Regions from separate parts of the Lactobacillus sp. IBH004 genome, predicted to be linked through region 3. Evidence: predicted binding sites of a transcription regulator. Region 3 holds the regulator's gene; each other region holds the start of a gene.
The links. The regulator LexA, encoded in region 3, represses DNA repair genes until DNA is damaged. The targets are predictions, from matches to a motif close to CNAACANNTGTTNG.

Region 1 (10,323 bases), 460 kb from region 3:
TAGCAGCTAATTCTGTTTGCTTTTGCTCTAGCTGTTCATCTTTTTTAGTTAAATCATCCTCTTTTTCTTTTAGCAAAGAGTTCTTATGATCAAGAGTATCCTCTCGTTGGGTTAAGCGATTTTGATCGCGTGCAATTTTGTCACGTTTGTCGTTTAATTCATCTTCAACTTTTTGTCGATAGTCTTGAATTTGTTCTTGAGCTTCAAGAATTTTTTCTTTTTTAGTGTTTTGCGCACTCTGTTTAATAGCATCAGCTGCTTGCTTTTGTGCATTGACTTCAGCTTTAGCAGCGTCAACTCGTGCTTTTGCTTCGGTTAAAATATGGTCGGCATCGTTTTGAGCGTTCTGAGCCCTTTTCTCCCAGATCCTTTTACGAATAGAGTATCCTACAACAACGCCAACAATAATTGAAATTATAGCTATCGCGACGGGAATCAAAAATTTACTTATCATGATTTCTATCGCCTTTTTTATTTTTTTAGATTATTCACACAATATTAATAATAAAGAACGATGGGACTTATGTCAAACGACATGAAAAAACCTTAACCCATTTTCACAGGTCAAGGTTTATTTCCTCGTAATTAGCTTTTGCTGTCTGCTTCTTTTTTAGCAGAAGCTTCCTTTTCTGTATCAGCAGCCTTTTGGGCTCTCTTGGCTTTTATTTTTTCAGGATCTTCTCTTTCAGCAACTGATTCTTCATCAATACCGAAAGCTTGACGTACCTGCTTTTGGACATCGTCATAGACATCAGGGTGATCCTCAAGGTACTTCTTAGCATTTTCTCGGCCCTGACCAATTCGTTCATCGTGATATGAATACCAGGAGCCGGCCTTGGCTATAATGTCTTTGTCGGCCGCCATATCCAACAGTTCACCACTCTGTGAAATACCCTTGCCATACATCATGTCAACTTCAGCAACTTTAAAAGGCGGTGCAACTTTGTTTTTAACTACCTTGATTTTTACACGGTTACCAGTAATTTCTCCACCGGTTTGCTTGATCTTTTCCGCTCTTCTGATTTCCAAACGAATAGTGGCATAAAACTTCAGTGCCCGACCACCAGGAGTAGTTTCAGGATTACCAAACATAATTCCAACTTTTTCACGAATTTGATTGATAAAAATTGCAATAGTTTTGGTCTTATTAATGTTACCCGAAAGCTTACGCAGAGCTTGACTCATTAAACGAGCTTGCAGACCAACATGACTGTCACCCATTTCTCCGTCAATTTCAGCTTGAGGCACAAGTGCTGCAACAGAGTCAACAACTAAAATATCAATTGCACCACTTGTAATCAACGTATCAGCAATTTGTAAACCTTCTTCACCAGTATTTGGCTGAGACAAAATAAGTGAATCAACATCAACACCTAATGCCTCCGCATAAGCCGGATCCATAGCATTTTCGGCATCGATATAAGCGGCTGTACCACCTCTTTTTTGCACTTCAGCTACTGCATGTAATGCAACCGTTGTTTTACCAGAAGATTCTGGTCCGTAAATTTCTACTATTCTACCCCGGGGATAGCCGCCAACTCCCAGAGCTGCATCAAGAGCAAGCGAACCTGAGGGAACGGTCGAGATTTTGGTGTCAGCTTTATCACCCATACGCATAACAGCGCCTTTACCAAAATTCTTTTCAATTTTCTTAAGCGCATTTTCCAGTGCAGCTTGTTTTTCATCCTTGGCCAAGACTCTTGTCCTCCTCTATCAAAATTTCTTTAATTTAGTACGTAATAATTATACTTTGCTTTAGTGTATATTTGCAAGAAAAAAGGCGAACAAATGTTTATTATTTTTATTCACATTATTAAATACGAAAAAAATGCAAAAAACTTTTAATTTATTTTTTAAGGCCTTTGGGTTCCAAAACTTTTTGCAAGAAATTCAAAATCACATCTGCCAAGATTGCCATCAATGCTGTAGGAAGGGCACCAGCTAGTATAATCGCACTGCCATTAGTAGCATTGGTGCCGCGAATAATTATGTCTCCTAAGCCACCTGCTCCAACGAACGAACCAATTGAAGTGATACCAATAGCTATGACCAAAGCGTTTTTCAAGCCGGCTATAATAACAGACATTGAGAGCGGTAATCTCACCATATAAAGTAGTTGCAGCTTTGTCATTCCCATTCCTTTTCCTGAATCAATGACATTTTTATTAACGTTCCTCATACCAGTATATGTATTCTTAATAATTGGCAAAAGTGAATAAAGCGTAACGGTGACAATAACGGTCATAACGCCTAGGCCCAAACCAATCATTACAATAGACAAAAGGGCAAGCGAAGGAATCGTTTGAATAAAATTCGCAATTTCTACAACAAAATCTCCTAAATGTCCATTGCGCGAAATAAAAATTCCAACCGGTATACCAATAATAGCTGCAAATAAAACGCCATAGATTGAAATCAAAAAAGTCCGGTTAAATTGTGCTAATACATAACTACCATTATGGACATAATAATAAATAAATTGCTGCCATAAAGATAAATGAGACATTATTTCTCCCCCCTAAAGTAATTATGTTTTTCTAAAAATTGCCGTGCAACCGTAGCGGGTTCAAGTAGCTTGTCATCTACTTGGAAGTTCATTTTACGTATATCATGAACACTCACATTACCCACTAATCTTGCCAGAATTGCCTTTAATTCAGGATGCTCTCTTAATAAATAGTTATTAATTAGCATGCCACAATTATATGGCGGAAAGAAATGCTTATCATCCTTCAACAGGTGCAAATTGTAGCTATCAATTCGGCCATCAGTAGAATAGCCTAGAATAACATCCATCTTACCGCTTTTCAGTGCAGAATATACTAAGCCGATATTCATTGGGTGTGCTTTAGAAAAGGTTAATCCATAAGCTGTTTGAAAAGCAGGATAACCGACTCCTGGAGCATTTACCCATTCGGATGCTACACCGAAAGAAAATTTATCTTTAACTTTCTTTAAATCAGAAATCTGATACAGATGGTACTTCTTTTGGTCTTTTGCTCTCACCATAAAAGCATAATTATTAGCGAAGCCATATGTATGCAAATAAGTTTGATCCCATCTCTTTTTTACTTCACGTCTGACTGTATCATTTGCCTTTTTGGAATCCTTAATAGCTGGCAATAAAAGATTTGCAGTTAATTCACCACCATCATAAGCAGCAGCTTGAATATCGGCGTCATGACGAATTAGAGCCTGATGCTGCATAGGAGCAGAACCCAAATTATTAACAATTGAAGTTTTGTATGAAGTTTCATGTTCAATCAATTGGGCAACAATATTAGCCATAATTTGTGATTCAGTAGTTGTTAGTGCCGTAATTCTAATATTTTCCTGACTGCCTTGACTATCAGAAAGTCCAGGCAAGCCACAAGCACTAGTAGTTAACATAATAAACAAGGCTGTTATCATCAGGAATATCTTTTTAAAATACTTTTTCATGATGAATACCTCCTTATATTCCTTTTGGTGTTAATTTACGTTCAAGCTTACCCAAGAGATAATCAGTTAGAAGTGCCAATATGATAACAGGAATGGTACCACCAAAAATTAGATCAGTCTGATATAAACTAAGGCCATTAAAGATAAAGTCGCCAAGGCCCCCAGCACCTATATAAGAAGCTAGAGTCGCCCACGCAATAACATAAATAGCAGAAAGTCTTATTCCCGCCATGATTACAGGCATTGCTAAAGGAATATCAACTTTCAAAATTAATTGCAGATTAGTCATACCTAAGCCACGTGCAGAATCAATAGTGTCCGGGTTTACCCCCATCAGACCAACATATGTATTCCGCAAAATGGGCATTAAACTATAGAGAAAAAGTGCAATAATTGCGGGCAGCTTACCAACACCAAAAAATGGAATCATGATCGCAAGCAGAGCCAAAGCTGGTATCGTCTGCAACATACTGGCAATAGCAATCACGACTTTTGCCACGCGCGGAAATTTCATTAATATGATACTTAATGGAACTGCTACAACAATTCCCAAGCCCAGTGAAATAGCTGAAATATATATTTGTTGCCAAGTTTTTACCAATAATTCTGAGCCATGCTGTGCAAAAAAGGCTGACATTTTAGTTCGCCTCTTTTCCCGTATTATTTTGCGTGTGGCCCTTATCGCCCCATATTTTTTGATAAACGACATTAACCAAACTTGCACGAGTAACTATACCGACTAATTTATTATCAGAATCAATTACCGGAATATAACTCTTGTTACGGCTCATAATACGACTAAAGTTATCACGCAAATATTCATCCGGACCAACTGTGCTTACTTTAGTAATCAAGATATCACTAACGCTGCTTGCCTTAGAATAATTTCGTTGCAAATCATCAATTGAAATATAGCCTTTCAGGTGATCGCTGTTATCAACCACTAAAAGGGTATCAACACGGTTTTCCTTCATCATGGTTAAGGCATCAGATAAAGAAGCACCCAAGTCAATCTTAATCGGATTAGTTAGCATCACGTTTTTAACTTTTACGGTTTCATATTTTGCTTCGGACAGGCGCTCTTCACCGATCAAACTTTTAACATAGTCATTTGCAGGATGATGTAAAATTTCCTCAGGCGTTCCTACTTGAATCAACTGCCCATCATGCAAAACAACTACTTTAGTTGCAAGCTTTAATGCCTCATCCATGTCATGAGTGACAAAAACAATTGTTTTGCCTAATCGCACTTGTAAGTTTTGTACCAAATTCTGTAAACTTTCACGAGTTATCGGATCTAATGCACCAAAAGGCTCATCCATTAATATTAGATTTTGGTTTGCTGCCAGTGCGCGTACAACTCCAATTCTTTGTTGTTGACCGCCAGATAGCTCAGTCGGATACCTGTCTAAATATGATTCCGGCAATTCAGCCATTTGAATTAGCTTTTGCGCTTCACCAGCTAATTTTTCCTTAGGCCATTTTAATAGCTTGGGTACCAAAATAATGTTTTCTCTAATAGTCATATGAGGCATCAAACCATTATTTTGAATAACATACCCAATATGACGTCTCAAGTTGACGGGATTAAAACTTTTAACGTTTTTGCCGTTAACCAGCACCTCGCCTTTAGTTACGCTGTTCATGCGATTAATCATCCGCATCAAAGTAGTCTTTCCTGAACCGGAGGTGCCAATTAGGCAGCAAAAATCACCTTTATCTATTTCAAAACTGATATGGTTAACAGCCGGATTTTTCATTTTAGGATATATCTTGGATACATCTTTGAACTCAACCATTGGTATTTTTTCTCCCATAAATTTTCCTCCTTTTCAATATTTCCTTAATTTAATCCTAACAAGTAAATGAAGCATAATCAACAATTGACCATTTTATGCTCTTTTTTGTATTAAAAAGAAGCACAAAAAAAGCACTACCTTACAGTGCTTTTTAATAAAACTAAATTTTTCTTTAATTTACATTGAACCTTCAAAAACATCCCATGAACTGTGGAAATAATCCCAGCCAGAATAGATAGTAAAAATCAGTGCAATATAAAGTAAGATAGTGCCTATATGATAAAAGTCACCAATTAACAAAAAGATAATTGAAAGCATTTGACATGTCGTTTTGATTTTACCAGGCATAGCTGCAGCCATAACTTGCCCTTTATTCTCAGCCAAAATCAAACGCAATCCAGTTACAGCCAATTCACGACAAACAATTATTGCTACAACCCATGATGGAGCAAGTTTTAAGGAAATTAACATTATAAATGCAGTCATAGTAAGCATTTTGTCAGCCAAAGGGTCCGCAAACTTTCCAAAATTTGTAACCAAGTTGCGTGATCTGGCAATATGACCATCAAACCAATCAGTTGCAGAAGCAACTGCAAATACAATCGCAGCTATTACCAATCTCCAATAAACAGTAGTACCAGCAACTTTAAAACTGGCATCACCACCAAAAATAACAATTAACATGAAAACCGGAATCAATAATATTCTAAAAACCGTTAACTTATTAGGCAAATTCATTCTTAACTTTTCCTCCAAAAATAGTTACTATTTTTTATCATCATTTCCACTAGAGGAAGTACCTCCGGAATGGCCAGAATCATTATTATGATCAGTGTTATTTGATTGATTGTTATCATGATTTGATTGACCATTGTTCTGGGAATTTTGATTATTTTGAGTATTTTGTTGACCATTATTTGTACTCGAACTTGCACCATTATTACCATTAGAATTATTGGTTTGGCTATGTTCTTGATTTTGCTGGTTCGAATTACTCTGTCCTGAATTATTATTCGTAGTTCCGGAATTATTTTGACTTTGATGTGGTTGGTTGCTTTGAGTATTTTGACTATTACGCTGTTTGCCAATATAAAAGGTTAAAGAAAGACTCGAATTTTGAGCTGTATATGGTACTTTTCTGCCACCAATTGTTACTGATGTTCCCAGAGCGTTGCTAAATGTAACGACGACAGATTGCGCAGTTTCTGGAATTCGTAAAGTATGCTTTTGACCAGCTGTTAAAGTCTGACCACTTTGATTTACGCCATTCATTGCAATAGAAACTGTAGTCGCTTGATCACCGGCTCTAATAACTAAATTGCGGTTATTTTTAAGGCCGGTAATCTGAAACTGATTTGCAGCCAGTTCCTTAATCTTGACTCTCTTCTTTTTAACTTTCTTAACTTTGCGGTGTCGTTTACCACTATCCGAAGAAACAGAAACATCATTAGCTTCGTTGTTATTTTCATTGCGACTAGAAGAAAAATGAGCAAATACAACGTAGCATACCAAAATTACTGCAACTATCCCCAAACCGACAATGATTCGTGGCAGGTAATCCTGCCAAATCTTTTTCTTATTACTGGTAGTTTTACGTACTTCCTCACTTTTATTGTCAATCGAGTCTTCGACAAATTCTTCAGGTTCGGCTTTAGGTATGTCTTCGTGGTATTCACTTAGCAACTTTTTGCCATCTAAACCAACTATCTGTGCATATTGTCTAATGAAGGCTCTAACGTAAAAATCACCAGGAAGTTTTTCAAAATCGTTTTGCTCGATTGCAGTCAGATATCTACCTTGAATCTTGGTTGTTTTTTCAATGTCTTCAATTGAAAGTCCCTTAGCCTCTCTGGCACTGCGTAATTTATCTCCGATATCTGCCATAGTTACCTCTTCAAATTCTAAATTTACTCTTTGAGTATAACATATACTACATATAATTATTACATTTAAATAAGCCAGCCGCCACTAACATAAATGGTCTGACCAGTTAGATACCCAGACTGAACGTCAAGTAAAGTTTTAACCCAATAAGAAATGTCCTTACCCTCTGCTAAACGACCAACAGGTATTTCACCCTTAACTTCTTCCATCGTTTCAGGGCCAAGCACGGAATTCATTGCTGTATTGACAGCACCGGGTGCAACAACATTAACCGTCAGGTTAGCTGAAGCAACTTCGCGGGCATATGCTTGTGCAAACCCTTCAAGACCTGATTTGGAAGAACTGTATGCCGCTTCCATAGCACTACCTGAACCACCGTAAACTGATCCTAAATAAACAATACGACTATAATCATTTTTTATCAAATGAGGTTCAAATAGTCCTGTCAACTTAATTGGGGTAATCAAGTTTATGCGCATAATCTCATCAATTTTGGCCGTATCTTGACTACTAACAAAATTATAATCGGTAATTCCCTGGGCAAATACCACCGCGTTAACTGGCAGTAAATTATTAACAAATTCTTTTAAATCATTATTTTCAGCCAGAAAATCTAATTTGATGGGAATAAAATCCTGCTGAGGATATTTTTGACTCATTCCTTGAGCCAAAGAATAAGCTTTTCGCCAATTTTGACTGCAATGAATGTAAAGAGACCAACCAGCATTAGCCAACTCAACACAAATAGCTTGACCAATGCCACCTGTAGCACCAAATACAAGAGCTCGCTGCAATTAAAACATTCCTTTTATTTTATTTTTACTTTAAATATTGAAAATGACCTTATAACCAATCGATCATCAAAAAAGATCAAGTTATGTATTCACATTCGATTTTATTTTACCATTATTTTTTCACAAATTTGAACTAATAAAACGACATGATAAACTTTCTTAAAAATTAGCTCTTATCTCCCTCTTTTTTAGGCGGTAATAAAACTTGGCGAGGCTTTGAACCTTCAGATGGACCAACAATACCTTTTTCTTCCATTTCATCAACAATCCTGGCGGCACGATTATAACCAATACGAAATCTTCTTTGTAAGAGTGATACACTGGCCGTTTGTTGTTGCCTTACTAAGTCCACTGCTTGATCATAGAATTCGTCTTTTGGCTCATCATCTTTATTTTCAGAGTTCTCTTGGCCTTTTTGTGGAATCATACCTTTATCATATTCAGGTTCCTGCTGTTTCTTTACCCATGAAATGATATTTTCAACCTCATGTGAAGAAACATAAGCACCCTGAATACGTTCAGGCTTTGAAGCACCAACAGGCATGTATAGCATATCGCCGCGACCGAGTAATTTTTCGGCCCCAGTTTGATCTAAAATAGTCCGTGAATCGATACCACTTGAAACAGCAAAAGAAATCCGTGAAGGAACATTTGCTTTAATTAGACCGGTTATGACATCAACACTCGGTCTTTGTGTGGCCAAAATCATGTGAATACCCGCCGCTCGAGCCATCTGGCCCAAACGGACAATTGCTCCTTCAACGTCACGTCCGCCAACCATCATTAGATCACTCAGTTCATCAACTACTACTAAGATATATGGTAACGGCTTCATCGGCGGTTTTGATTTATCTTGATTATTCAGCCGCACCTTTTCGTTAAATTCACTCATGTTACGGGCCCCAGCTGCAGCAAATAACTTATAGCGGCGTTCCATTTCTTTAACGGCTTTACTCAAAGCATTTGCAGCCAATTTTGCATCAGTAACTACCGGTATCAATAAATGAGGTACTCCATTATAAACAGAAAGCTCCACCATCTTTGGGTCTATCAAGATTAACTTGACCTGATCCGGCAATGCTTTCATTAAAATACTGGTTAAAATTGTATTAATGGCTACAGATTTACCCGAACCGGTTGATCCAGCAATCAAAAGATGAGGCATTTTAGTCAAATTAGCCGAAATAGTTTGTCCACTGACATCCTTACCCAAAGGAACCTGCATAGGATCTTTTTTGGCTCTGATATCTTGATTTTGCATTACATCTTTAAAAGCAACTACTGAAGTGTTCTTATTAGGCACCTCTATTCCAATATATGGTTTCCCTGGGATTGGTGCTTCTATTCTAATATCCTTTGCAGCCAGAGCAAGAGCTAAATCGTCAGCGAGATTAACAATGCGACTGACTTTAACACCAACAGCCGGTTGAACCTCATAGCGCGTAATAGTTGGACCCAGTATCGCCTTTTTGATAATAACGTTAACGCCAAAACTCTTGAAAGTAGATTGTAACGTCTGAGTATTTTTGCGAATAAGAGCTTTATCAGTACTTTGGTCAATATTTTTAATATTATCAAGTAATGTTAAAGGCGGTTTTTGATAATCCGGACTAACTTTTTGATTTGATTTTAATTCCCCGTGATCTACTGCTCCTAATTCTTCCTTAATCTTTTTATCTTCTTCAACAAAAGAATGTGATTTAGGTAATGATGAAACAGAAGAATCGTTTTGCTGCGCTTTAGCGTTATTGTTTTGACTTGCAACTTGAATTTGCGGCTCAACAGGAGCGTGTTCCGGAATATCACCGTATTCTGCTTTTTCAGATGGAAAATCAGTTACTTCGTTTTGATCTATGTTACTTTCAGAAGAGTTATCATCCACAGTAAAATCATCCACGTCTGGAAAAACTGGAGCTTTTGTACCCACTGAATTGGAATCATCCTGATTATGCAACTGGTTTTTTCTCTGCTCACGTTGCTCTTTGAAAGAGCCGTATTTATCTTTGATTTTGCTACCAGCTGCTTTGTTTTTATTAATAAAAAGCTGACTAACAGACTGAAATTTTTTGATAATTGTTGAAAATTTAACATCAAAAAACATCAAAATACCACTCGGTATCAATAAAATTGCAATTACACGCAGTCCTATATGACCAAGTAAGGGGTAAAAAATCTGATAGCATAAGGCGCCTATGACGCCACCACCGATATTTTTGGTAACAGCCATGCGACCGAATTCAGCTGAAATTTCATGCCAAAAGACATTCATAAAAGCATTATTAACGAATTCCCGTTCAAAATAAATACTGCTTTGAATTAATAAAATTCCCAAAATAGCAAAAAATAGTCCACAACTGCGTTTGAAGTTAAAGTGCATCGGCTTATTATAAATCAACATAACCAAG
Region 2 (10,323 bases), 960 kb from region 3:
AGTATAAGTTTTTTTAGTGACTGTGGCATTTACAGTGCCGTTGTAGCGAGCAATGTGGCCATTAATGTAGCCGACGTTGGCTGCTTTAATGTAACTGTTATGTCCTAAGGAGTAAAAATATTTTCCTTTTATTTTGTGGGCAGGTACGTATTTGGGCTGGAAGTACCTTGCGACATCCTTAAGATAGTAAAAATATTTGGGTGTTTTAGTAGCAGTCTTAGCTTTTCCTTGGTACTTAACTACTGTATTAGTTCTTAGTTTCTTTCCCGTTGTTTTGCCAGTCTTGTTGTAAATCAGTGCATCGTGTTTGATAGTCAATTTACCTTGTGTGATATTGCGCCCATTGACTTTTAAAACATTAGCACTATTAATGTAATAGTTATGCCCCAAGTGGTAAAATTTTTGTCCGTTAATTTTTTTAGTGCCATAGTAGGGATAGCTGGTTCTACTGTCATCATCATAAACTATCATTTCTGTAGTCAAATAGCCCTTGGGATCAGAGCTAAAGCCGTTAGGAATGTTATAGCTATGTGTACCCCGATTTTGCTTCAATTTTATTTTATGGCCTGACGGGTTGTAAACATAATCGCTCTCAAGCAGCGTGACTTTTCCTTTGGTTTTCTGAGCTGCTTCTACTGTTTGGGGGTTAGCGGTATATGGCAAAAATAGAGTGGTGGATAGAGCCAGGGCTGTTAAGCCAATGCCAACTTTCTTGAAAAATTTCATTTTATGACCTCGCAAAAAATTACTTATGTTAATATCATTGTACCCTAAACTGCTGCTTAAAATTGTTTTATTATATAAATTGTTAGAACTTTTGTCTGGTTTACAATATTTTGGCAAGGGTAAACTAATTTTCAAATTAAGCAATAAAAATAGAGCTAATCCACCATAAAAGTGGACTAACTCTATTTTTTAATTTAACTCCATTCGGCAAAGTTTAAAGTACTTAATTGAATTTTGGTTGTGTCAAGTAGCCAAATTGCCTGTTTTACTTGTGCAATTGTTGCTTTTGGAAATTGTAAAACAGAAGAAGCAATCATCAAAGCATTATTATAATTACTTACTGCACTTTGTTGCTCACACTTAACATTCTTGTTATTCTTATTTTCCTCAAATTTTCTTTGCAATTCTTGCTTATCCTTATCTGTTGCTACTTTCTGCTCGCTTTCAGCGTCTTTGGCAGTATTGAGAGGGGTAAGTTTAATTCCACCGGCAAAAGTAACATCACTAGCTTTGACAAAACTGTTAGTATAGCGAATCTTATCTTCTGTCGATTCAATTAGTTTATTGTTTTTGTCAAGCTCTGGTTTTTTAAGATCAGTGCCGTCGTTATTAACGAAATAGCTTCTGTCTGTTCTGTAGGTTAAAAAGTGGTAAAACAATTCTGCTTTCTTTTCACTAGGTACCCATAAGTAATAAAGACCATCAACGGTCAAGGGGCTTTGATTACGATTCCTGTAACTGATGCCTGTTGCAGTGCCGTCAAAATTATAGAATTTAGTATTTGTCGTCGTATTAGGCTTTACATAGGTGAATGTAAGCTCATCGTAACTTGATGTTGGCAAATAGTTTCTTAATTTAATGTAACCTTGACCAACATATTCGTTAGGATAATCGTGCAGGCGATAAATATAGCCTTCAAAGTCTTCTGCCCAAGGTTGAACCGCTAAATCAACTTTAATTTTTTGACCCTTTTTGAGAACGTGCTTAGTAGAATCATTGGTTAAAGTTTGAGTTGTCGTCTTTTTAAGAACAGTAGCATAGGTCACGCCATTGTACATAAGGGGATACCCATCTATACTATCAACGTTATTTGCTCTAATATAACGATTTTTCCCTATTGCATAACAGTCTTTACCATTAACTGTTGCTGTCGGCAAGTAATAAAAAGTTGCCTTTTGCTCAGAAACGTTAAATTTTGCAAAATAATATTTTTGATTAGATTGGGTTTGCTTAACCTGGCCCTGATAGTTAACGACTGATTTAACTGGTAGAGTCTTGCCTTTTAGTTTACCTGTTTTAGTATAGATCGCAGACCTATGATTCAAAACCAGCTTATCGGTCTTAGAGCTTTTACCGTTAACGTTATTAACATCACCGTCATTAATATATTCTCCTTGACCAATTTTATAGTATTTTTGCCCATTAATCATTATTGTGCCGTAATAATCTAAGGAGTCGACATCAAAAGAAGAAACATAGCAGAAACCATTAACGTCTGGTTCAATTACAGAATAATTCCCGTTTTTTCTTGCTTTAAGTCTTTGACCATATTGATTATATACGGGTGCGTCATTGACTAAAGTAATTCTGTTTTTAGCTAGTTTTTGTGCTTTTGGCGCAGCTTGCACTGTTTGAATATGATTTAGACTTGGCAGCAGCGGACTAATTGTCAACACTGTTGCGGCTAAGCCAATACCAATTTTCTTGAAAAATTTCATATCTTCACCTCATAATATCTATTTTCTTTACTTATATCATTGTACTGCAAACTAGTTAATAAATTTATCTCAAACAAGCGTTCGATTATTTTTGCTTGCTAACAAATGCTTGTATAATTAGGTTAGTAAGTGTCTGAAAGTAAATAAAAAGAAGATGACATGATGAAGCAAGAATCCTTATTTGCAAATAATGGACAAAATGAACCTTTGGCTAACCGTGTACGCCCCCAAAACCTAGCTCAGTTTGTAGGACAAGAGCAGCTACTGGGACCGGGAAAAATATTGCGGGAAATCATTGATAATGATCAGGTTTCCTCAATGATTTTTTGGGGACCACCGGGAGTCGGTAAAACGACTTTGGCTGAAATAATTGCCCGGCAGAGTCAAGCGAGCTTTTACAACTTTAGTGCGGTTGACAGCAGCATTACTAAAATCCGCAAAATTATGAAGCAGGCTGAAGCTGAACACGAAGTAGGGCAAAAAACACTGGTATTTGTAGATGAAATCCATCGTTTTAATAAAGCACAACAAGATGCTTTTTTGCCTTACGTTGAACGCGGCAGTATCACGTTAATTGGTGCCACGACCGAAAATCCTTCCTTTGAAGTTAACTCGGCGCTGCTTTCACGCTGCAAGGTTTTTGTCTTAAAACCGCTTGAAGTCAAAGATATTATCAAGCTATTGCAAAATGCTTTGCACAACCCTAACGGTTTTGGCAAGCTAACCGTTAAAATCAGTGAGCAGGAGATTAAAGCCATTGCCAAATTTGCTAACGGTGACGCCAGAACAGCTTTAAACACGCTGGAAATGGCAGTTTTAAACGGCAACAAAAATGGTAATACAATCGCTGTGACCATGGACAATTTGGGACAATTAATCACGCAAAAGTCAGTCTTGTATGATAAAGACGGGGAAGAACACTACAATATTATTTCTGCTTTACATAAATCAATGCGTAATAGCGATGTAGACGCGGCAATCTATTGGTTGTCACGGATGCTTGAAGGGGGAGAAGATCCGCTTTATATTGCACGCAGACTAGTACGCTTTGCCAGTGAAGACATTGGTTTGGCAGATACTAATGCGCTGAACGTAGCGGTCAACGTCTTTCAGGCTTGCCAATTTATTGGAATGCCGGAATGTGATGTACATTTGACGGAAGCTGTGATTTATCTGTCACTTGCGCCGAAATCAAACGCGGTTTATAAGGCTAGATTAGCCGCTGAAGAAGACGTTAAGAAGACAATTGATGAACCAGTGCCGCTGCAGATCCGTAACGCGCCCACTAAGTTGATGAAAGATTTGGGTTATGGCAAAGGTTACCAGCTGGCGCATTATGCTAAAGACAAGTTAACAACAATGAAAACTATGCCACCGAGTTTAGAGGGGCACGAATATTATTTGCCGACCTCGCAAGGTCATGAAGACCGCTTTAAAAAAAGGCTGGAGCAAATTAAAGAATGGCATAAAGAACACGATAATTAGCCTGAAACTTTTTCTAAAGTCTGGTTTCATTAGTTTAATTGCCAAAAGAATATGAAACGACGCTAAAATTGATTAGTTAGATTATAATGTGACACCGCTATTCGAGCATCAACTAAAGAAGGCAAACCACAATTTGAATGGTTTGCCTGTTTGCTATGAATTCGAATTTGTCCTAATTTTGGGATTAACATTAGATGAGCAAGTCACGGCTTTTAAATTTACATAAGTTACAAAAGGTTACTTTAGTTTGATAAAGTTATTAGTTTCACAAATAAGTAGTATTATCAATGTGAAAAGAATAACTAATAGGAGGAAATAAAATGAATATTGCGCAAGCAATCAAAGTAACTTTTTCGAATGTTGCGATTGTCAGTTCAATAACGTCAACAATTTTCATTATTCTATTGGGCTTTTACCTGCGTAAACGCGGTATTTTCACCGAAAAGTTTGGTAAAATATTGTCCAAAATAGTTTTGACAGTTGCGTTACCAGCATTGGCTTTTAACTCATTCATGCAACCAATTAGTAATGAAACTTTATCACAAGGGATGAATGTTTTAATCTGGGGAATTGTAATTTATATCATTTTGATATTCTTGACCCCACTTTCATATGTTAAATACCCTAAAGATAAAAGGGATGTTTTGGCAGTATTAACCACATTTGGTTCAACTACTTTCTTTGGTATTCCAATTGTAGGGGCTGTTTTCGGTCCTAAGGGTATCATGTACAGCTCTATCTTTAACATTGGTTACCGAATCTTTTTATATTCATATGCGTATATCAAGATGTCCGGACTCAAGATGAAGGCCAGCAACTTAAAGAAGATGTTTGTTAACCCAGTCGTAATTGCTACATTCTTGGGTCTGATTTTATGGTTGTGCCAAAATTACGTGCCTCAAGTAGCTGTTAAACAAGCAGTTAACGGTGTAATTAATGCCAATGCCCCAATAGTTCACGTTGCGTTTTACCGTATTGACCAAACCGCAATTTGGCTATATAAACCAATGCAATATTTAGCAAATCTGGCTTCACCTCTTGCTTGGTTATCAATCGGTTCTACTTTAGGTTCAACTTCATTCAAAGAAGCTGCTGCCAACAAGACTTCATGGTACTACAGTTTTAACAAGGTTATATTAGTGCCATTATTGAACTTACTGCTCCTAGTTATTTTATCTGTAACTAATATTTTACCTGTTAGCTACATTGCATTAGGAACAATTATCATCATGATGGCTACACCAACTGCAGCTGTTGCATCATCTTATGCAATCAGTTTTGACCGTGAGCCGGTGTTATCTTCTGATGCATCATTTATTTCAACAATTATGGCGGTTATTGCCATGCCAATATGGATCGCTTTTCTGGGCGTTCTCAGTCAAATTGGTATATTTCATTAATTAGGAGGGAAATTTTAAAATGTTTAAAATAGTAGCCTATGGCGTTCGCGAAAATGAAGTTGATTATTTTAAAAAATTAAATAAATATAATTATGAATTGCAGCTGGAATCCGACATGTTAACTCATGATAATGTTGAAACGGCTAAGGGAGCAGATGCAGTTTTACTCAGAGCCAACTGTGTAGGTGATGCAACCAACTTAGCTAAATTCAATGAGTGGGGCATTAAATATGTTTTCACGAGAACAGTGGGATATAACCATATTGATCTCAAGGCCGCTAAAAAATATGATATGAAAGTTGCCCGCGTTCCGGCTTATTCACCATACGCAGTGGCTGAATTAGCTATGACTTTAGGAATGATGCTCTTTAGACATACCGCCTTAGCTACCACCTTGACTAATAAGGGAAACTTTTCAGTTTCGACTGCCACTTTTTCAGGTGAAGTTCATTCAAGTACAGTAGGTATCATTGGTACTGGTAGAATTGGAGCTACGGAAGCACAACTGTATCATGGCATGGGGACCAATGTTTTGGGCTATGATCCTTATCCGAGTGATTTTGCCAAACAATACGTAAAGTTTGTAAGTCAAGACGAATTACTAGCTCAATCAGACATTGTTTCAATTCACGTACCATATTTCCCAGGGCAAAATGATAATTTGATAGATGAAGCTTTTCTAGGTAAAATGAAGAACAATGCGGTTCTGGTCAATACTGCTAGATCGCAACTGGCTGATTACCCTGCTGTGATTAAGGCAATTAAAGATGGTCAAATTGCCGGCTTTGCAAGCGATGTTCTGCCTGATGAAGCAGAAGTTTTAGGCCATAATTATAATGGCAATATCACTAATGATTTAACCAGACAATTAACAGAATTGTATCCTAAGGTTTTATTAACACCTCATATTGGTTCATATACCAGTCCTGCTTTAACAGACATGATCAACGTCAGTTATGAGAACTTCCACCAGGTATTAGAGACTGGTCATACTGATAATGATGTGAAACTTGACTAAAGTTTATCTAATAAAAAACAAGCTACGACAATAGCTTGTTTTTTTATTTATTCAATTTGTATATTTTAATTGGTCGACCAACCTTTAAATAGTGCACTTTAGTGGAAAGTTTGCCGGTTCTTTCCAGATAGTCCAAATATTTTTTAGTAGTAATGCGTGATAACTTCGACTGTCGTGCTACATCTTGATTGGAAAATTCACCAGCAAGTTGGGAAATAGCAGTTTTAATTTTGGTTAAGGAAAAATCTGAAAGCCCTTTAGGCAACCCAGTCTCATCATTTAAGTTATTCATATCTTGGGTAATAAAAATATGATCAAGTTCACCTTGTGACACCGTGTTGTTTTTTTGCAATACTTCGTTATATTTTAAAAAATGTTCAATTGCCTCTTTAAAACGTTTAAAAGAAAAAGGTTTGAGCAAGTAGTCCAAAACACCATATTTTAAAGCCATATTGATGTTGGTACTGTCTTTGGCGGCAGAAAGCATAATGACATTGGGATGGAGATTATGCTGAATAAATTGTTCCAGTAATTCGGTACCAGAAGTTTTAGGAAGGTAAACATCAAGCAGAATCAGATCAGGGTTGATTTTTTTAGTAATTGCTAGTGCCTTTTTGGCAGTAGCAGTTTGATAAACAGTCAGGTTTTCCGGCTTAATAATTCTCATTAAATATTGTTTGTTAATCGAGCTGACCATCGGGTCATCTTCAACTATTAAAATTGTTAACATTTTATTCCTTTTCGTTTTTTTCCTGCAAAGGCAATTCTATATAAAAATTGCTACCATGAGGTTTACAAGATGAAACTTCAAGATGGCCACTATAGGATTTAATGATTTGCTGCACCAGAATAAGTCCATAGCCGTGATCCTTGCCCTTAGTTGAATACTTCTGTTTAAATAAATGCTTTTTAACTGCGCTCGCAATGCCAGTACCAGTATCAGCAACTTCAATAATTAAGACTGAACTTTCATTATCGAAATTAATTGCCAAGGTGATTTTGCCGCTATCTTTAATTGCTGCAAGCGAATTGTCAATGAGGTTGCCCAGTATTTTAATCAGGTCTAAATTTAATTGCTCAGTTACAATCTTTTGCGGCAAGTTAGAGTCAGGCGTAATTTCCAAGTTGACTCTTTGCTCTTGCGCCTGGTTCATTTTTCCAGTTAAAAAGCCAACAAGCGCAGGGGATTCGAGCTGTTTATTCAGTTGACCAAATTCTTGCTGGTAATTTTGGTTTATTTTTGCAATGAATGAATTAACTTGATCATACTGCTTTAATTCAATCATGCCGTAGATTGCCTGCAATTTATTTAAAAATTCGTGTGATTGTGCCCTTAGTGACTGAATATATTGTTGGCTGCCGGCAAGCTGTTCAGATAACTTCTGGTATTTGGACTGATCCTGCAGTAGAGCTACTTGGCCAAAAATCTGCTTATGGTATACCAGTTGACTAACTGAAACAATATATTCTTTAGCATTGATTAAGACAAGCTCATTTGTTTTAGGTAATTGTTGGTTGTCTGCAAATAATAAATCAATTAGATTTTTATCCAGGGCTTTTCCCACCATTAAGGAAGGGAAAGATTTTTTAGCCAAGTAATTAGCAGTAATTAAAATTTTGTGATTATTTACAACAATAAGCGCTTCATCAATACTGTCATTAATAGCATATAATTCTGTGAGCTTAAATGCAATTTCGTTTGGTTCCATATCAAACAGCGTTTTTTTAATGCGTCTTGATATTAATAAAGCCAGCAGTATGCCAATTATTAATGAAACTAGAGAGCCAATTACAACTGATCTTTGGGCGACTCGAATAACTTTATTAATTGATTTGTCAGTGAGACCAACACAAACTATTCCGATTTGCTGCTTGTGTGCAAAAATCGGGCGGAAAATCCGGTAGCCAGTTCCCAAAACACCCCGACGGTGAGAATAATGCGCCTTACCAGAGCTTGATTTTTGAGCATCAGAAGGCGAACTGAATTTTTTGCCTATATGATTCTCAGAAGGATGGGAATAGCGGACGTAATTATTGTCAAGTACCACAATAAAGTCTACTTTAGTTTCTTTTTTAACTTGTTCGGCATATTTTTGAATCGGGTTATATGTTGTGGGTTTGACTTTTTTTCTTAAAGCAATTTGTACCTGCTCATTATTGGCGACAATTTTAGACACACTATTAATTTCTTCTTTGATGATTTGTTTTTGATTTTGCGCTACTTTGTATGAGGTGATGGTTCCAGCAGTTAGAATAAAAACAAGGGTGGTAAAGAAAACCAGAAAAATAGTTTTTGTTTGCAGCGTAAAACGTGTTTTTTTAAACATATATCTGCCTTTAATATTTTGATATTGGATAACTTAATATCTCTTTCATACAGCTAAACACTCCTAATTATTATTAGACTAATATTTTTAATAGAATTACATTTTACTTAAACTTTAAAACATGATATAATATTTAAAAAAATAAGAAAGAAAGGCTATTAAATGAGATGAAAATGAAATTAGCAAGAGCTGCTTTACTGTGGTTGTGTATAATTGAAATGGAAGCTTTTTTCTCCAATAAGCCGAATTATAACTTAATATGGTCAATTAGTGCATTCATCATAACAATAATTGCTACAGTTTGCTTTGAAGTAAAAGAAGATACATTTATTGATCAAGTCGAAAATGATTTAATTTACTGTTTGGCATTACAAGGCGTACCTATTAGTTTTGAAACTTTATATTTATTGAATATGACAGATGAGCAAGAAGACCATCCGTTACTGATACTCTTAATTATTGTGTTAAATTTAATCTGTGTAATTTTACTTGACTATTTAATTAATCGGGTTAAATTTTATAAAGCTGAAGGTAAAAATGAATAAAATTTAATAAGATTTGAGTACCAGGCAACTATACTGCTTGGTATTTTTTCTAGCATAAAGTACGTTAGACTATTTGATAGTCCCTGGCTTTATTTCTGGCTTATTCGAAAACTTTTCAATACTAATCAGCTTTTTCTTTAGTTTAGAGTGAAACAAGTATGAACCTTTATTTGATAAAAAAGCGACACCATTCTCTTTACCATTATTTGCTTTTAAGCTAAACACACTGTCACTTATGCGTTTGTATGTGCCTCTTTCAAATTGATGTCCGTCGACATTTATAGCATATTCGGGGTCCAAACCAAACGAAATTTCCACATGAGGATTGGAAGGATTTAGTGGCATTGCATTATTAGTAAAACCCCCAAATACAGTGGGCGGGTTTCTAGTATCATAGAGCAAAAAGCCTAAAGTGATAATAAATAAGAATCCAAAAATGTAGGTAGTAATTTTGTAACCATTTTTCTTCATGAGTTTTTCTCCGATGATGAGGTAAAAGTAGAAGGTTTTCTACTAGCGTAATGCTTGTTGACTATTTATCTACATATAATAATAGAACCTGATTTTTGTCAAACTTAATTTGGAATTTACAAAATAGCGGCATTAATAATATACTTAAATATAGTAGCAATGTATGCATAATAGCAATCGATTATATGAATATAGGCCAAAAAATGAGTACATCAGTGATAGAAAACGTAGAAATTAACGGCGCTAAACTATATTTTTCAATTAGTTCAAAGCAAGGCCGGAAACCAATCATTTTATATTTGCATGGTGGACCGGGCGATGCCTGCATCCCCTTGACTAAAAAATTTAATAGCGAACTAGAAGATCATTTTATCTTTGTCAATCTGGAACAAAGGGGCAGTGGACTATCGTATTACAAATTTTCACCTGAAGAAAACTTGTCCATTAATACCATCTTGGCAGATATTCATCAGTTTGTGCTTTATTTATTAAAACGGTTAAAACAAGATAAATTGATTATCATGGGTCATTCTTGGGGGACGGTTTTAGGACTCTACTTTATTCAAATGTATCCGGACCTGGTTGCACAATATATCGGAATAGGTCAAGTCGTTAATATGAAAAAGAATATTG
Region 3 (10,323 bases):
GCTGATTCCAGAATGCCACGTGATGGTCGTTTTATTGAAGAAGTTGGCTATTATAATCCAGTTTCCGTTCCTAAGGAATTGAAATTAGATGAAGATAAAATTTTTGAATGGCTAAAGAAGGGTGCACAACCTTCAGATACTGTACGTTCACTACTTTCAGGTGCAGGCTTAATGAAGAAGCTGCATGATTCAAAGTTCAATAAATAGTGAATCGTTTATTAAAAGTTTGAAGTCAACTGCTTCAAGCTTTTTTCTTTGAGTAGGAGAAACTATGCAATTTTATGATGTTGCGCATATATTGTCTACCCATGGACTAAAAGGAGAGGTAAAAGTTGCTCTGATTACTGATTTTCCTGAAGAACGCTTTGCCTCAAACCAAGAACTAGCTTTAAAGGATAATCCGCAAACCAAATTAACTGTTAAATGCGGTAGACCTTTTAAGCAATTTTGGCTAGTGCAATTTAATGAAATAACTGATATTGATAGCGCTGAAAAATTGCTAGGAAAAACGCTAGTTGTCAGCAAGCAAAATCAACATGACCTGCCTGATGGCGCATATTATTACCGCGATATTTTGGGTTGTGCAGTCATAGATAATCAGTCAGGCAATGATTTAGGTAAAATAACTGGTATTGAGACTCCCGGTGCAAACGATGTCTGGGAAGTTACCGAACAAAATGGTAATGAATATTTAATCCCCTATATTGATGAAGTAGTTAAGAAAATAGATATTGCACATAAAAAGATATTTGTAGAACTTTTGGAAGGATTACGCAATGAAGATTAATGTATTGACTCTTTTTCCTGACATGTTTACCCCGCTCACGACTTCGATGCTTGGGCGTGGGCTAGATGATGGCAAATGGCAGCTCAATTTAGTCAATTTTCGTGATTTTACCTCTGATATTCACCATCACGTTGATGACAGTCCTTATGGTGGGGGTGCTGGTATGGTTTTGCAAATTATGCCGATCAAAAAAGCACTTGATGCACTTAAAAATAAGGGCAAAGTAATCATTACCGCGCCGCAGGGTAAAACTTTTAATCAAAAAATGGCGCAGGATTGGTCTCAAGCAGAAAATCTCACATTTATTTGCGGACATTATGAGGGCTTTGATCAACGCGTTTATGATTTGGCTGATGAAATTGTTTCAATCGGTGATTATGTTTTGACAGGTGGTGAACTGCCAACAATGAGTATGATAGACGCTACAGTCAGGTTAATTCCCGGAATTTTAGGTAATGATGCTTCACCAGTAGAGGAAAGCTTTGCTCATGGGTTACTGGAATATCCCCAATACACTAGACCGGAGAATTTTCAAGGAATGAAAGTTCCTGCGGTTTTAACCTCAGGCAATCACCAAAAAATTGCGCAGTGGCGTCATAAAGAAGCATTGCGTGCAACTTATTTACGCAGACCAGATTTACTTGAGCAACATGCTTTAAGTGCAGAAGAAGAAAAAATGATGGCAGAAATAAAACAAGAAGAAGATCAAACTTGATTTTACCTAGTATTTTTGCTAGTATGATTGAGGTGTAAATTTATTTTGCACTAATAGTTAGGGGTATTCCGCTGACGTAGAAAACGCTAATGAATGCCGCAGAAGGAGAAAATAAAAATGGATCCATTAATTCAAGAATTAACTAAAGAACAATTACGTGATGATATACCTGACTTCCGTGCAGGGGACACAGTTCGTGTTCATGTGCGTGTTGTCGAAGGTTCACATGAACGTATTCAGATGTTTGAAGGCGTAGTTATCAAGCGTAAGGGCACTGGCATTGGTGCCAGTTACACAGTGCGTAAAATGGCATCTGGTGTCGGCGTAGAACGTACTTTTCCTGTAAACGATCCCCGTGTTGCTAAAGTTGAAGTATTGCGTCATGGTCGTGTACGTCGTGCTAAACTTTACTACTTACGTGATCGTCACGGCAAGTCTGCTAGAATTGCAGAAAAGCGTCGTTAATTTACGCTTAAGTGAAAGAGAATCATTTCCAAAAGGGATGATTCTCTTTTTTGTTTATGTTAAAATCTTTAGCAATATATTTTTATTGAGGAGGAGAATTATGAAAGAACCATTTATGTTAAATTTTGATACTGATCCGAGGGCTGTTTTAGAACCAGATCACGAACAAGAAATTAATAACTTTCATTTTCAGCCCAAGTTGCTGTTTGCATTTTTAACTCCTGCTGTGATCAGTGCTTTTTTGGCTCGTTATCCTCATAAAAAGTTGGGTTGCTTTGACTGCTTTGAAGGAGAAACTCCAATTTATGAGGTTGATTTAGACGGACAAAAAATTACTTTTTGTCAGGCAAAGATAGGTGCTGCAGCTGCTGTAGAGCTATTAGATTGGTTAATAAGCTATGGTGTTAAACAAATTTTAGCAATAGGATCAGCAGGCTGCTTAGTTGATTTACCAGAAAACTATTTTCTAGTGCCTACAAAAGCTATTAGAGATGAGGGCACTTCTTTCCACTATATGAAACCAGGAACATATATTGACTTAAAGTCAGAGTTTTTAACTAAGACCAAAAAATTGCTGAAAGAAGAAGGTCTTAAGGTTGAAGAAGTAACTACCTGGACAACTGATGGCTTCTTTAGGGAAACTGTCAAGAAAGTAAAGCAGGCTAAAGAGTTGGGAGCCTCTTGTGTAGAGATGGAATGTGCAGCAATGGCTGCGTGTGCACAATTTAGAGGGGTCGACTTTGCACAAATATTATTTACAGCGGATTCTCTTAAAGACCTAGAAAAACATGATGACAGAGGCTGGGGCAGGGATGCTCATGAGACTGCTATCAATTTGGCAGCAAATATTATTAAGGAAATTTAACCAAGTTTGTGAAAAAATACTGCTGTGGAACCAAAGTGAAACAGCCACACAATTCACAAGCAAATAACATAAAAGCTTTAGAAACAACATTTTGAAGTATATTTTCAATATAAAGTTTGTGAATAGATCTAAAGCATTAGTTGTGGAAAGTCAATTTCTTGCCATCATGACAGTATTTTGAGAAGTTACGCTTGACTATTAACAGGAATTTTGCTAGATAAATATCTAAAAATACTTAAAGTTCAAGCAAATCAAAATAATAGTCAAAATAAGTCTGATAAACCAGTGAGACCAAGTGATTTGTCCGTAAAGAAAAATTCCATTTGCTAGAGCGGTAAGTAAAACTGCTACTAGAAATATACTAGTTAAAAGTGGTTTTTTTAGAAAACTTCCGGCAATAATGCCTAATGCGGACAAAACGTTGATCATGATTAGCCAAATTGGCAAACTAGTAAAAGATAGAAAGCTGGCGCTGATCATGATAACACTATATATAATATTAAATAAAATTGTAAGATATGACATTTTAATACCTCCACAAAAATTTAACCATCTGGGGTCGACCCAACGTCAAGGAAATAATTATGTATTTGAAAGAATTTATTCAAAAGGAAAATACTACACCTGATACCGTTAGACATTATATCTATTTAAAATTATTAAATCCTGGTCGTAAGGGAAAAAACTATTGGTTTACTGAAAACGAAACTGATTCTTTTGAAGCAATTAAAGAGTTCCAAGGCTTAGGCTTTTCACTTCAAGAAATAAAGGACATAAAAAAACTACACGATGAGTCGTGTAGTACTGAAAAGCAGCGTAAACAAAACTTAAAGTTAATTAAGGATAAAATCGCTGTTATAAATGCAAAAATAAACAAATTAAAAATGCAGAAAAAAGTGCTAGAAGAAGTAGGAGAAATTTTGCAAATAAAAAGCATTATTGAAACTCGTAAAAAATAATTTTTATTTATCCCAATAATGCTATAAAGTTCTTTTGTTAAATAATAGTATTACGGTATAGACCAACTACCTTACCTAAAATGTGAACACTTGACAATATAATCGGTGCCATCGTATCATTTTCAGGCTGCAATCGATAGTGACCTTTTTCCTTGTAAAATCGTTTTACAGTTGCTTCATTTTCATCGGTCATAGCCACTACAATTTCTCCGTTGATTGCTGAAGACTGCTTACGGACAATGACATTGTCTCCGTTTAAGATACCAGCGTTGATCATACTTTCACCATGAACTCTCAACATGAAAAGATCTCCGGCATCGTTTGCCAGATCTGGAGGTAAGGGAAAGTAATCTTCTATATCTTCAACAGCCAAAATCGGTTGACCAGCTGTGACATCACCAACTACGGGAATTTCTTTCGGCTGGACGCCAATTGCTTTTTTACCTTCATCTGTTATTTCCAGAGCTCTTGGTTTGGTGGCATCCTTGATCAGTAGACCTTTATTTTCTAGCCTAGATAAATGGCCGTGTACAGTTGAAGTTGAAGATAAATCTACAGCATGACAAATTTCGCGTACAGTAGGAGGGAATCCTCTGTCCTCAACTGTTTCATATATATAGCGTAGAATTTGCAACTGCTTAGTATTTTGTTTAGTTGTCATAATTATCTCCAGTATTATAAACGTTTTCTTATATATTTAATTTTAGCAAAATATTTCGTATAATGCAAACAAACGTTCTAAAAATTTATACTTTTTTTCGTTGCCAAAATAAGGTAGAATTTTTTAATTGAGAGGTGCAAAGATGAGTGAAGATCCCGAAAAAAAATTAATCAATCGTATTAATGAGCTTTATCACAAAAAGAAATCCGTAGGCTTAACTGAAGCTGAAGAGAAAGAACGTAAGGAATTACACCAGGAATTTATCAAAAATTTTAGAGCTGGCTTCAAGCAAGATGTTGAAAATTTAGTCATAATTGACAAGAATGGTAAGGAAATTACGTCTGAGAAAGCAAAGCGAGCTCAAAGAAAAAAAGGTTTAAGAAAAGATTAACTTTGATCTTTAATTTTCCTTATTTTTTAGGTAAGATATAACTATTGGACAAATTGAGGTGATTTTTTATGAATTTAGGATTAGCGATTTTTCTGATTGTGATTGCACTATTATTGGGCCTTGTAGGGGGCTTCTATGGTGCTAGATCATATATGAAAAAATATTTTAAAGATAATCCGCCAATCAGTGAAGATATGATTGTTGCTATGATGTCTCAAATGGGCCAAAAGCCTTCGGCTAAGAAGGTCAACCAAGTGATGAACATGATGAAGCACCAAAAATAACAATTTTACTAGATTGAATTAGTGCGGCGGAGAATAATTTCTCCGCTTTTTTACTGAATTTTAAGGTGAATAATGGGAATATTTTTTAAATTAGGATGGTTCTTTAAAAAAGAGAAAAAGCGTTACCTCATCGGTATTACATTTTTAGCACTTACATCTGTTGTTAACTTAGTACCACCGAGAATTTTAGGCTTAATGGCAGATCAATTGGATAAGGGTCACATTAGCTGGCAAGAATATAGTCTGTTAATTTTAGCTATTATTTTCTCCGCTCTTTTGCTTTATGGCTTTCGCTATTTTTGGCGTAGACAAATATGGGGTGGAGCTGCTGAACTTGAATTGCAATTGAGATCGAAATTATTTGATCACTTTATGGCGATGGATCGTACTTTTTATCAACGTCACAGAACCGGGGACTTAATGGCTCATGCCACAAATGATGTTTCAGCTGTCCAGGAAGTTGCGGGTGAAGGTGTTTTAACTTTGGTGGATTCTCTTATCATGAGTGTATCGACTATGGTTGCAATGATTGCATTTGTTGATTGGCGCCTGACGATTGTTGCTCTTTTGCCATTACCATTTCTAGCTTGGGGAGCTTGGAAATTAGGTGACAGGCTTCACGATGCATTTGACAAATCCCAAGCGGCTTTTTCAAGGCTGAATAATAAAACGCAGGAATCAGTTTCAGGTATTAAAGTTTTAAAAACATTTGGTCAGGGTCAAGAAGATACTGCCGCTTTTGACCAGATGGTTGAAGACACCATTAAAATTAATAAACAAGTTTTTAAATGGGATTCACTGTTTGATCCTTTAGGAACATTGCTTATTGGTTTAACCTATACTATTACCATTATTTATGGTGGTCTTTTGGTTTTCAATAAAGCTCTTACCATTGGTCAACTGGTTTCTTTTATTGCATATATTGGCAATATGGTTTGGCCGATGTTTGCGATTGGTTATCTTTTTAATATCTTAGAGCGTGGTAGTGCCAGTTACGACCGTATAGAAAAGTTGCTGGAAGAAAAATCAGAAATTACTGATAAATTTGCAGATCAAAAGATTTCGGCTAAGGACATAGCAGGGGATCTTGATTATCACGTTAAATTTTTCGCATATCCGGATGAACCAAATGTTCAAGTGCTGAATAATATTAATTTTACTCTAAAAACGGGACAAACTTTGGGACTTGTTGGTAAAGTTGGAGCCGGTAAAACAACTATAATTCAGCTTTTGCTGAGAGAATTTGACAAGTATGATGGCCAGATAACTCTAAATGGGTATGATATTAGAGAAATTCCACTTAATGTTTTATTGCGGCAAATTTCTTATGTACCGCAGGATAATTATTTATTTTCTACTAGTATTCAAAAGAACATTGCATTTTCAAATGCAGATAGTGATAAGGATGCAATTATCACTGCCGCAAAAAAGAGTGATTTACACAATGACATTTTAGAAATGCCGGGTGGCTACAACACCCTGGTTGGTGAAAATGGTGTTTCACTTTCTGGTGGGCAAAAGCAAAGGATGTCGATTGCGAGAGCTTTACTTAAGCACAGTCAAATATTAGTTTTAGATGATGCTCTCTCTGCTGTTGATGCCAGAACAGAAATGGCTATTTTGCATTCTTTAAAGAAAGAAAGACAAGGCAAGACAACTTTAATTGCGACACACAGACTTACTTCTGTCATGAATGCCGATTTAATTTTAGTATTAAAAGACGGCCGCATTGTTGAAAGAGGTACTCACGATCAGTTACTCAAACTAGATGGCTGGTACGCTGATATGTGGCAAAGACAGGAATTAGAAGACAAGGTGGGTGAATAAGATGGATGATGAAAACTCATTTCAATCTGTTTGGTCTCAAGAAATACCAGTAAAAGAACAGCTCAGCATTTTTAAGCGCCTTTTGCGTTTTGTAATGCATTTTAAGAACGAAATGATTATTGCCGGAATTGGAGCGCTTTTAGTAAGTATAATTAATGTTCTGCTGCCATATGGCTTACAGTATTTTTTAGATAACTTTTTGGTAAAAGCAGATGTAACCACTCAAATAATATTATTTGCTGGTTTTCTCTATGCTTTTGGTTCAGTTGTCAAAGGAATTTTACAATTCACATACGAGTACTTCTTTGCCCTAGGTTCTGAAAAATCGCTTGAAGGCTTGCGTGCGGAATTGTATCAAAAATTACATACTCTGGGAATGCGCTACTTTGATCAAACTCCGGCTGGATCGATAGTTTCAAGAGTAACTAATGATACTATGACATTGAGTAATTTTCTTACCGTTTTATCTAGTGTTGTAATGTCGTTTTTCTCAATCATTTCAGCCATGGTGGCAATGTTTTCAACAAATGTGATGGCTGGGCTGATTGTGTTGGCTTTTCTGCCCTTACTCTTGGTAATAATATGGCAATATTCTAAAAGAAGTTCCAAACTTTACCGCAGTTACCGTGAGCGATTGAGTCGCATTAATACTAACCTGAATGAGTCAATCGAAGGAGTTTCGTTAATCCAGCAATTTAAGCAGGAACAACGTATGACTAATCATTTTGAAGATGAAAATACAGCTTTAATGAAAACAAGATTTAATATGATAAATCTTAATTCTCTTTTGCTTTCCCCTTTGACTAGTTTACTGTATTCACTCGCCCTTGCTTTAACTTTAATGTACTTTGGTTTTCCATTAAGGGAAACTTTTGTACCAGCTGGTGTGGTTTACGCATTTTCACAGTACATCTCACAGTTTTTCAATCCAATCGCTAATATGATGGATCAAATGACTTTCTTCCAGGACGGTATCGTTGCGGGCAAAAGAATTTTCCGGATTCTGGATAATACTGACTATGAACCTAAACAAAATGCTGAAAAAGGCCTGACAATAACACAAGGAAAAATTGAATTTAAGCACGTCAGTTTTTCATACGATGGTAAAAACGAAATTTTACATGATATTTCATTCACCGTTAATCCCGGTGAAACTCTCGGTATTGTAGGTCATACTGGCTCAGGCAAAAGTTCAATTATAAACGTGATGATGCGTTTTTATGAATTCTATCAGGGTGAAGTCTTAATTGATGGTGTAGATATTAAAAAGTATCCTAAAGCTGAATTGCGTAAAAAACTTGGCCTGGTATTGCAGGAGCCGTTCATGTTTTATGGGGATATAAATTCAAATATCCGTCTTTATAATAAAGATATTACTGATGAACAAATAAAAGAGGCTGCTGAAACTGTCCAAGCGGACGGCTTTATTGAAAATCTTCCCGGTAAATATCATGCAAAAGTGGGTGAAGGAGGAAGTGAATTTAGCCAAGGACAAAGACAACTGATTTCATTTGCACGTACATTAGTTACTGATCCTAAAATTTTAGTTTTAGATGAAGCTACAGCAAATGTTGATACTGAAACCGAAACACTTATTCAACAGGGCTTGAAACGGCTTCGTAAGGGTCGTACTACTCTTGCTATTGCGCACAGACTTTCAACTATTGTGGATGCAGATCAAATTATTGTATTAAATGACGGCAAAATCGTTGAAAGGGGTAATCACGAAGAGCTTCTTTCACAAAAGGGTTATTATTATAACTTGTATACATTACAGAACAGTCAAAAGTAAAAAGGTACTCGATTAAAAGCTTTGATAAAACCTCCAAATTATTTCAATTTGGAGGTTTTATTGTGTCTATTTTTAATAAAAGAAACCAAATTAAAAGCTTTTATTTTTATTTTCTAGGATTAAAGAAGTGTAATTGAAACTTTTAATGGACTTTTAACTTGGAAAATATTTATATACGTTATAAATATATACACTATTGACAGCGTTTGCAGTATAGAGTAAATTAATTTATAAGCATAGGATACTATGCTTTTTAGTAAGAAGGGAATTATAATGGAATATCATAAAATCAATGAAACTGATTTGGAAAATTTAAGAAAATTTATCTCAGATCCAGAAAGATTTATTACTAATCCCACAAAGCACTGGGATCATGACCAATTTCGTACTGTGAGGGCAATGCCAGATTTGGTAATTCAACCGACAACTAATGAAGAAGTCATGAACGTTGTTAAATATGCAAGTGACCACTCAATACCTTTAGTTCCAAGAGGTAATTCCACTGGTTTAATGGGAGCTAACTTGACAGTTGATGGCGGAATTTCACTTGATATGATCAAGATGAATAAGATTTTAGAATACGATCCTGAAAACTTGACAATGACAGTTCAAGCAGGAATCAGGTTGAAGGACCTAGACGAGTTTTGTGCTGATAAGCCATTTGTTTATATGCCAGCACCTGCTATGCATTGGGCTACAATAGGAGGAAATGTTTCAACAAACGCCGGTGGTCTTAAGGCTATAAAGTACGGTGTAACGAGAGAGCATATTCGTGAGATCAAGGCTGTTTTGACAAATGGCAAGTTATATAAATTTGGCTCCAAAGCAGTTAAATCATCGTCAGGTTATTCGTTAAAAGATTTGTTTATCGGTGCTGAAGGTACTCTTGGGGTTATAACGGAAGTTACAATCCGGTTATATCCAAAACCTCACAAGTCAATAAATGCTATTATTCCATTTCCAACTCTAAATGATGCAATTAAATCCGTTCCGGCTATTTTAAGATCAGGTGTTGTGCCAACAACTGTTGAATTTATGGGACGTAAAGTAATTAAATTATGGGAATCATATGCTAAAGATGAATTTCCACTTAAAAAAGGTGATGGCTTCATTATGATTGGTATTGATGCCTTTACTGAAGATGAGTGGAAGGCGGAGCTGAAGGAAACTTTGGAAGTAGTAAAGCCGTTTAAAGCTGAAAAAGCTGTTGTCCTGGGTGCTGATTCCGAAGAAGCCAAGAAAATTTGGCAATGTCGTGAAGAATTGCTTTTAGCAATTCAAAATTCCACTCCAAAAATGGACGAAATAGATGTTTGTGTACCAATAAATCACATTCCTGTAGTTTTGGACCGCATCGAAGAACTTGAGCAAGAGCTGAATATTCGCATTCCAAACTTTGGTCACGCAGGCGATGGTAACCTGCATATCTACCTTTGCTCTGACAATATGACAGATGAAGAATATGTCAAGACTAGCAATAAGGTTATTTCTGAACTATATAAGACTGCTAAATCTCTTGATGGTAATATGTCAGGTGAACATGGTATTGGTTATGCTAGAGCAAATTACTTTGAAGA

Region 1: recA (recombinase RecA) is a predicted target of LexA. The motif match lies at 1,782-1,795, and genes of this name have one in related genera.
Region 2: LDX54_RS00880 (replication-associated recombination protein A) is a predicted target of LexA. The motif match lies at 2,515-2,528, and genes of this name have one in related genera.

Annotation. Positions count from the first base shown of each region.
Region 1 is NZ_CP110217.2:678,506-688,828, reverse strand. It holds gene rny (ribonuclease Y) at 1-454, opposite strand, end outside; gene recA (recombinase RecA) at 586-1,695, opposite strand; gene LDX54_RS03540 (ABC transporter permease) at 1,847-2,506, opposite strand; gene LDX54_RS03535 (osmoprotectant ABC transporter substrate-binding protein) at 2,506-3,441, opposite strand; gene LDX54_RS03530 (ABC transporter permease) at 3,455-4,078, opposite strand; gene LDX54_RS03525 (ABC transporter ATP-binding protein) at 4,080-5,258, opposite strand; gene pgsA (CDP-diacylglycerol--glycerol-3-phosphate 3-phosphatidyltransferase) at 5,418-5,978, opposite strand; gene LDX54_RS03515 (helix-turn-helix domain-containing protein) at 6,006-7,124, opposite strand; gene LDX54_RS03510 (SDR family oxidoreductase) at 7,190-7,918, opposite strand; gene LDX54_RS03505 (DNA translocase FtsK) at 8,085-10,323, opposite strand, start outside.
Region 2 is NZ_CP110217.2:185,876-196,198, forward strand. It holds gene LDX54_RS00870 (SLAP domain-containing protein) at 1-726, opposite strand, end outside; gene LDX54_RS00875 (SLAP domain-containing protein) at 921-2,444, opposite strand; gene LDX54_RS00880 (replication-associated recombination protein A) at 2,607-3,929, shown strand; gene LDX54_RS00885 (AEC family transporter) at 4,250-5,329, shown strand; gene LDX54_RS00890 (NAD(P)-dependent oxidoreductase) at 5,349-6,347, shown strand; gene LDX54_RS00895 (response regulator) at 6,391-7,077, opposite strand; gene LDX54_RS00900 (sensor histidine kinase) at 7,079-8,674, opposite strand; gene LDX54_RS00905 (hypothetical protein) at 8,848-9,219, shown strand; gene LDX54_RS00910 (hypothetical protein) at 9,289-9,690, opposite strand; gene LDX54_RS00915 (alpha/beta hydrolase) at 9,906-10,323, shown strand, end outside.
Region 3 is NZ_CP110217.2:1,142,482-1,152,804, reverse strand. It holds gene rpsP (30S ribosomal protein S16) at 1-207, shown strand, start outside; gene rimM (ribosome maturation factor RimM) at 272-787, shown strand; gene trmD (tRNA (guanosine(37)-N1)-methyltransferase TrmD) at 777-1,502, shown strand; gene rplS (50S ribosomal protein L19) at 1,620-1,967, shown strand; gene LDX54_RS05765 (nucleoside phosphorylase) at 2,065-2,832, shown strand; gene LDX54_RS05760 (hypothetical protein) at 3,058-3,357, opposite strand; gene LDX54_RS05755 (MerR family transcriptional regulator) at 3,417-3,791, shown strand; gene lexA (transcriptional repressor LexA) at 3,829-4,452, opposite strand; gene LDX54_RS05745 (DUF896 domain-containing protein) at 4,595-4,843, shown strand; gene LDX54_RS05740 (YneF family protein) at 4,912-5,127, shown strand; gene LDX54_RS05735 (ABC transporter transmembrane domain-containing protein) at 5,200-6,954, shown strand; gene LDX54_RS05730 (ABC transporter ATP-binding protein) at 6,956-8,746, shown strand; gene LDX54_RS05725 (FAD-binding oxidoreductase) at 9,020-10,323, shown strand, end outside.